DNA from 2 places in the Enterococcus infantis genome. Region 2 is predicted to be linked to the other one. Evidence: riboswitches for the same ligand, from Rfam matches in the RefSeq annotation. Region 2 holds a riboswitch; the other holds the start of a gene.

The links. A riboswitch is a leader RNA that binds a small molecule or an ion and turns the genes downstream of it on or off. The one in region 2 is predicted to bind thiamine pyrophosphate.
Region 1: it holds a riboswitch for thiamine pyrophosphate, as region 2 does, so the genes downstream of both, thiT (energy-coupled thiamine transporter ThiT) here and tenA (thiaminase II) in region 2, are expected to answer to the same signal.

What each region holds. Positions count from the first base shown of each region.
Region 1 covers NZ_JBMHFB010000003.1:140,547-144,497, forward strand. The annotation lists gene glmU (bifunctional UDP-N-acetylglucosamine diphosphorylase/glucosamine-1-phosphate N-acetyltransferase GlmU) at 1-241, shown strand, start outside; gene ACOMA8_RS04690 (ribose-phosphate diphosphokinase) at 857-1,828, shown strand; gene ACOMA8_RS04695 (iron-sulfur cluster repair di-iron protein, ric) at 2,009-2,296, shown strand; TPP riboswitch at 2,400-2,501, shown strand; gene thiT (energy-coupled thiamine transporter ThiT) at 2,565-3,149, shown strand; gene ACOMA8_RS04705 (hypothetical protein) at 3,213-3,951, opposite strand, start outside.
Region 2 covers NZ_JBMHFB010000012.1:353-4,303, forward strand. The annotation lists tRNA gene ACOMA8_RS13135 (tRNA-Leu) at 1-31, shown strand, start outside; tRNA gene ACOMA8_RS13140 (tRNA-Thr) at 33-105, shown strand; tRNA gene ACOMA8_RS13145 (tRNA-Gly) at 116-187, shown strand; tRNA gene ACOMA8_RS13150 (tRNA-Leu) at 215-300, shown strand; tRNA gene ACOMA8_RS13155 (tRNA-Arg) at 315-388, shown strand; tRNA gene ACOMA8_RS13160 (tRNA-Pro) at 417-490, shown strand; gene ACOMA8_RS13165 (YccF domain-containing protein) at 698-1,063, opposite strand; TPP riboswitch at 1,747-1,836, shown strand; gene tenA (thiaminase II) at 2,178-2,870, shown strand; gene thiW (energy coupling factor transporter S component ThiW) at 2,940-3,470, shown strand; gene thiM (hydroxyethylthiazole kinase) at 3,457-3,951, shown strand, end outside.

The sequences.
Region 1 (3,951 bases), on a different contig from region 2:
CTGTGGAGTCGTCTTTGTCAATTACGACGGCAAAAACAAGCACCACACCACCGTGGGCGACCACAGTTTTGTGGGTTCAAATGCCAACTTGATTGCTCCGGTAACGATTGCGGCCAATACCGTGATTGCGGCTGGTTCAACGATTAACAAAGATGTTCCGGAAGGCGCGATGGGAATCGCCCGCGCTCGTCAGGAAAATAAAGCAGATTTTGCTAAGAACTTTCCTTTCTTTCAAGGCTAGTTTTTAAAAACTTACTGACAGGGACGAAAGATAAAAATGTAAGTGTTAAAAAACTGAAGGTGCCCAATCGTAGCACTGGCGGCTCACAGATTTTGTTTTGATCTGCGAGCTTGCTGTGCAGGATAGGGACCTTCAGTTTTTTTGCCGATCATCGAATCAAACTCCGCTTTGTGAAGCCGATCTTTTTTGCGACTGTCAGGAGGGCTTTGTTGAAGTCTTACAGATAGCCGCCGCTTTGGAGAAGAACTGTTGTGACGGGTTCTTTTGTGAAACGTTATCGTATCTGTTCTGGGAAGCGGGCAAAATTGGCGGTCTGGATTTCTTCTAAGCTGTTTCACAGAGTGCACGAAAACACTTGATTTATTTCATGAAAATGACTACTATTTACTAGGAAGCAACACGGATTTTGACAAGTCTTTTTCGGCTGTGACCAACTGCTGATCCCCGAATCTGTCCGCCAATCAGAGGGCTCGCTTCTGTTTTCTTCATTTATTTGCGGAATTTCCAAGAAAACAGACGTCTTGCAAAAAGTGTCCTGGGATTTGGTGGAGAGCGTTATTGGAGTCGAGTCCGATGTCACTGCCCCATCATGCAGGAAAGAAAGCGGAGGAAACCATGTCTAACCATTATTTTGATCCAAGATTGAAGATTTTTGCCTTGAATTCCAATCGTCCCCTTGCCGAAAAAATCGCAGAAGCTGTCGGTGTTGAGCTGGGAAAATGTTCTGTTAACCAATTTTCTGACGGCGAGATCCAAGTCAACATCGAAGAGAGTATTCGCGGGGCTCACGTCTATGTGATCCAATCCACATCTAGTCCGGTCAATGACAATCTGATGGAATTGCTGATTATGATCGATGCTTTGAAACGCGCCAGTGCGAAAACGATCAATGTGGTGATGCCTTATTATGGCTATGCTCGCCAAGACCGTAAAGCACGCTCTCGGGAACCAATCACAGCTAAATTGGTAGCCAACATGATTGAAAAAGCCGGAGCTAACCGGTTGGTGTGTCTGGACCTGCATGCGTCCCAGATCCAAGGATTCTTTGATATCCCAGTAGATCATTTGATGGGTGCACCATTGATTGCCAACTATTTCCTCGATAAAGGAATCCAAGGTGACGATGTTGTCGTGGTATCTCCTGACCATGGCGGGGTAACTCGTGCCCGTAAATTGGCAGAATTTTTGAAATCTCCAATCGCCATCATTGACAAACGCCGACCAAAAGCCAACGTGGCTGAAGTGATGAATATCATTGGACACGTTGAAGGCAAGACTTGTGTCCTGATTGATGACATGATTGATACAGCAGGGACCATTACTTTAGCAGCCAATGCCTTGAAACAAGCCGGTGCTAAAAGTGTGTATGCTTCTTGTACGCACCCGGTATTGTCCGGCCCAGCAATGCAGCGGATTCAAGACTCCGCCATCGAACGCTGCGTAGTGACCGACTCTATCAATCTGCCGGAAGACCGCAAGATCGACAAGATTGATGAAATTTCCGTGGGTGCCTTGATGGGTGAAGCAATCAAACGGATTCATGAAAACAAACCGGTCAGCCCTTTGTTTGAAACCAATATGAAATAAGTTTACGCATAAAAAACCGTCACCTCTGAAAAGTCTGGTGGCGGTTTTTTTCGCAAATAGAGAAGTTGACAAGCGGTCAAAAAATCTTTTGTTGCGCCGTACTTCTTGATGGCTATCAATTTTTTTTCGGCTGATTTTCGATACACTCGTGTTGAAAAAATCACTCGAGGAGGAAGTAAGATGACAAAGGTACAAGATTTTTTGGAAGACCACAAAGAGGAGCTGACAAGTTATACAACAGCTATTACCAGAGCCCATGGTGCCCACCATCCAGAAGTTTTTGAGGTTAAAAAGCTGTACGATGAATTGGAAGTGCTGAGAAAGTCTAGTGAGCCGGCAGCTTTGCAACCAATTTTTGAAAAATTACGGCAAGTAACCAAAAACTACGAAATACCAGCAGATGTTTGCCCAACATTTAAGGCGACGTATGACTGGTTGGCCCAAGCCGACTACTTGTCACAGGAGTGAGCACTCAATGTTAGGTTGTGCCACCTGAAAAAAAGACCAAACTCTTTTCTTTTTTTTAAAATGTGCTATGATGAAGCCGTACCAAAATAACTGGATATAGAACACGATCACAAAGGGGAGCCGTTAGCGGCTGAGAATGAGTGAACTCTAAACCCTCTGTACCTGTCTCGATAATGCGAGCGTAGGAATTGTGACGAGTTGGAAGTAGATATTACTTCTCCTTTGTAGATTGTGACTGTTCTGTAATCTATGAAGGAGAGGTTTTTTTATGAACAAAAATTTGCGTGTGTGGGTGGAAGGAACGATTATCGCAGCGATGGCTATGGTGTTGTCGTTTATTCCCCTCGATTTCGGGCCCAGCTTGAGTATCTCGTTGGGGCAAATCCCAATCACCGTCTATGCCTTGAGACGGGGCTGGAAGCCGGGGCTTTTTGCAGCAGCAATCTGGGGACTGCTGCATTTTCCGGTAGGGAAGGTCTATTATTTGGCAGTCAGTCAAGTGTTGATCGAGTATCCGATTGCTTTTGCTTTTGCCGGGTTTGCCGGAGTGACAGCAGTCAAGTTGCATCAGGCTATCCAAGCGGGAAATGACAAGCAGGCGCGGATTGCAGTAATTCAAGGCACATTTGCCGGCGCGGCAGCTCGCTACTTCTGGCATTTTGTTGCGGGCGTGATGTTCTGGGGTGCTTATGCCCAGTGGGGGATGTCACCAGTCCTTTATTCGTTGGTGATGAATGGCGCAAGCGGATTGTTAACAGCTGCAGCCACGATGGTAGCTGTATTATTGATTTACCAAATGGCGCCACAACTGTTTCTGCCCAAAGATGCCCGGCTGCAGCAACCGGTAAAATAATCAAGGCGACCTACAACTGAATAAAATAAAAAAATGTTTTCTCGCGTCAAGAGAAAACATTTTTTATTTCGACAAAAACAGGAAATCTTTGTCTTCGTATGCCACCAGCCACTGCCGTTTTTCTTGACTGTAGATCAAGTAGGCCACTAGCAACTCGTCTTTACCTAAAGGATTTTCCTTGCGCAAACCACCGTCTTCCACGAGATAGATGGGAATCTTGTAGTCCCGACCTTCCAAGCGGGAAGATTGAAAGCAGAAAATCACACCCTCTTGAAAAAGAGGTTTCAATTCTCGCAAAAGGGTGACGTCCAGTTTGTCTACCGGAGTTGATTTGCGGAAAAAAGACTTGCGATCGTTGATTTTTTCCAGCACTAGGCGCGTCAATTTGTCAGCTAAGATTCGATAATATTCATCCAAGTAACGATAATAGACACGAGAAAGGTCATCCTTCAGATCAAAATAAACGAAATTGTTTTGCAGTTTGTAAAAAAATGGCGAGTGCAGATGGGTCTTCGTGTGACCGAAGTACAACAATTCACTGATTTCCAACGGAGTCAGTTCCTTAATCATGGCACTGTCGTTGAAGTCAATCCATTTGATGTCTTCGCTGATGCGGTTACGGGCGATCTCGTCAAAATATTGTTTGACGGATTCATTGCCGCGTAAAACTTTCATACCGGTGTGAGCTTCAAACTCGCCATAGTCGGAGGATGGGTCCAAAAGCAATAGATTTTTGGGTTGGTGAACGATGCCATGGTAGAACTCCACAGGACTGATTCCCCGTGACAAAGCAGCGTTGCTG
Region 2 (3,951 bases):
CGTGGGGGTTCAAGTCCCTTCACCCGCACCAAGCCGGCTTAGCTCAGTTGGTAGAGCATCTGATTTGTAATCAGAGGGTCGAGGGTTCAAATCCTTTAGCCGGCATTGCGTTGATGCGGAAATAGCTCAGTGGTAGAGCACCACCTTGCCAAGGTGGGGGTCGCGGGTTCGAACCCCGTTTTCCGCTTTTTTTAATGCCTAATGCCTCGTTAACGCCGGGGTGGCGGAACTGGCAGACGCACAGGACTTAAAATCCTGCGGTGAGTGATCACCGTACCGGTTCGATTCCGGTCCTCGGCATTAGATTTTATTATGCGCCCATAGCTCAACTGGATAGAGTGTTTGACTACGGATCAAAAGGTTAGGGGTTCGACTCCTCTTGGGCGCGTAGTTTTTTTATTATTTTAATTTAATACCGGGAAGTAGCTCAGCTTGGTAGAGCACTTGGTTTGGGACCAAGGGGTCGCAGGTTCGAATCCTGTCTTCCCGATCAAAGAAGACTGTTATAGTCTTCTTTTTTTGCCAATTTAAGCAGAGTAGTGAATTACGCTGACTTAGTTTGATGAAATCAAGGTTAGTTAGTATTTGAAATTTTTTTATCAATGACAAGCCGACGATCTTCCAATGATTTTTAAGGGAAGGTAGTCGGCTTTTAGGGTCTCATGATGATTCAATATTGTCACAGTTCCCTCATAGGTCAACGTGTTATGATTTGGGCACCAAAGGGCATTAAAGCCAACTTGGCCATTTTCAGAGATTGTTTGGCAAAGGGAATGCCGATAATCGTGAGGGTCAGTAGCAACGCACTAATCAGATGAGAAATTGCCAGCGGGATACCAGAAACAATCAGCCAAATGATATTCAATAACAAACTTGCACCATTTCCTCCATAGACGACTTCCTTACCAAAGGGAGCAAGGCCCAGACCTGCAAATTTGAAGCATTGCATTCCAATAGGGATTCCGATGATTGTTATGCTCCATAGACAGCCAGCTAAAAACCAACTGACAGCATTGATCAATCCGCCGAAAAGCATCCAAATTAGGTTTCCAAGACAACTCATAGATTTTTCCTTTCTTGTCGCAAGATACTTTTAGTATAACAGCTTTTTCAGATTGGCAGCAAAAGAACTGGGATGAATTTTGAATAAAAAAGGATCAGCTAATAACTAAAAACTACTTTTTTAATTGAGAATAGTTCTCAGCGGCTAATTTTTGTGTTATACTAAATCTAACGAGCGGTTCATTACTCCCCAAGTATAAACCTCGTGTGATTGATCTGTCTTTTTTTTGAATATTGGTTGAGAATAATTCTCAATCTGTATCAGTGCTGTCGATTCCCCTCGACAGCACTGTTTTTATAAGTTCAACTGGGCGTACTCTGCCCAAGTTGAACTATACTAGCCGACCTAAGGGAGGGTAGTTTCGAATTTAGAAGCTGGGCGTACTCTGCCCAAGTTGGACTATACTAGCTGACCCAAGGGAGGGTAGTTTCGAATTTAGAAACTAGGCGGATTCTGCCTAAGTTGAACTATACCAGCTGACTACAGGATGTCAGAAGTAATAAACGCTAGCTGAATTGGCTGATTACTATGCTTCTGTTATGCAGCTGACGCAGTCCTGCAAGGAGAATTTAGAAGTGAAGTTCTGCTCCCTAACGGCATTTCAAAAAAATACATATGGTAAAAATCTGGAAAAGGCATGGCCGCGTTTTGAAATATGTGCTACACTGTGGTCACATTCGAATAAGAAACATTTGGGGTGCTATAGAGCTGAGATTATACCCATTGAACCTGAAGCAGTTAGCACTGACGCAGGGAAATGTGCGGATCACAAAATTTTTGCCGTTTTCAGCACCCCATCGGAATTTTTCTGATGGGGTGCTTTGCTGTTTTTTAGCAAACGGTAAAAGTGTAAACACGTGTTGTCTTTTGAAAACGCGTGTTGTTCATCTGGCTGATTCTTGATTATAATTGGTGTTTTCCAGTCTGGCTATTGCCATTTTTTAAGGTAGGATCTGCTTCTTTTCCTAGGCCCCCTTCTTTGTTTCTTGATTTGAAACGCAGTCGGGGGCTTTTTGCTGTTCTTTTGGAGATAAGGCAGGGCAGTTTCCCGACTGCATAGAAGTAGCAGAGTATGACGGTGAATACGGATAACAAGGAGCGTGAAGTTAAAATGATGACATTTACACAAAAAGCACGGGCATATGCTGATCCTTATTGGGAGGGAAGCTTTGAGCATCCTTTTATTTTGGAATTAGCCAAAGGGACACTGGCACCGGAAATTTTCCGCTATTATCTTTTGCAGGATCGGTATTATTTGGAGCATTTCAGTAAGCTTTACCGATTGATTGGGGAAGCGGCTGAAGATAGCGAAGTGAGAGAATTGATGCTCGTAAACAGCCAGCATTTGGCTGAAGGGGAAATGGCAATTCGGGAAGCGTTTTTCAAGGAGCTGGGGATCACTGAAGAAGAAGTCGCTGCGACACCCGTAGCACCTGCTGCCTATAACTATGTCTCTCATATGTATCGACAACTGGCAGCAGGAACGCCGAATACCGCTTTTGCAGGGATGTTGCCTTGTCCATGGTTGTATCAAGAAATCGGTGAGCGCCTGATTGTGATGGGGTCGCCAAATCCGTTGTATCAGCGTTGGATTGCAACCTATGCCGGGGAGGAGGGGCGGGCAGCAGTAGCCAACGAACGGCGGATCTTGGACCGTTTATACGCAGCGGCACCCTCTGACGAACAGGAACAGATGTTGACAGCTTTCTATATTTCCAGCCAGATGGAATATCTGTTTTGGGAGATGGCGATGACTCTTGAAAGCTGGCCTCAGGGAGCAGCAATCGGTGCCATTGAACTGGCGTGAATGCTGTCAGTCAAGCCAAGCAAATTGATTGAGCTTATTATCAGAGAGCTGATGGAAAAGGAGTAGAAAATGACACAAGCAAATAAGATTCAAAAAATCACACTTTTGGCGCTGATGATTGCATTGGATGTGGTCTTGTCGCCAATTATGCGTATCGAAGGGATGGCACCTATGTCCAGTGTAATCAATATCATTGCTGGGGTGCTGCTAGGGCCTTTTTATGCTACGGTAATGGCAGCAATCTGTGGAGTTATCCGCATGACGATGTTGGGGATTCCACCATTGGCATTGACTGGTGCTGTCTTTGGCGCGTTTTTCGCCGGCTGGGGCTATCGGCTGACTGGTGGCCGGATCTGGGGTTCGATGATTGGCGAGGTTATCGGTACCGGTATCATCGGTTCGATTCTCTCTTACCCAGTCATGGTTTGGTTTACCGGCAGTGACCAGGGACTTTATTGGTTTATTTATACTCCTCGCTTTATTGGAGCAACCATCATCGGTTCAGCAATCGCCTTCTTCGTCTTATTTAAACTTAAAGAGACCCGCGTCTTTAAAAGAGTGCAAGCCCTTTTTTTGGTGAGTAATCATGAGTGGGCTTGAAAAAGCGCTGTTGCGGGATGTCGCAGCAGCTTGGCCAATAAAAAATTCGCCTCTCATCCAATGCATTACCAATGAAATCACCTGTGAATCAATGGCAAATGCTTTGTTGTATGTGGATGCCAAACCGGTGATGGCAGATGATATTCGGGAATTTGACGAGTTTTTTGCGCAAAACGATGGACTGTTGCTGAATTTGGGGCATATCACGGATGGCAAAGAACAAGCCTTACAGGCAGCGGCTCGTTATGGGAAAGCCACCGAAACACCAATCGTTGTCGATTTAGTTGGTGTGGCAGCTACACAACTACGGTATGATTTGGCGTGGCAGTTGTGGGAATCTGAGCCGCAAGTTATTAAAGGTAATTTGTCGGAAATGCGCCGTTTTTGTGGCTTGGCTAGTCGGGCCCGAGGTGTTGACGGTAGTATCGAGGATCAGGAAGTAGCGGCGTTACGGGAATTGGCGGCTGCTATGCAAAAAGTC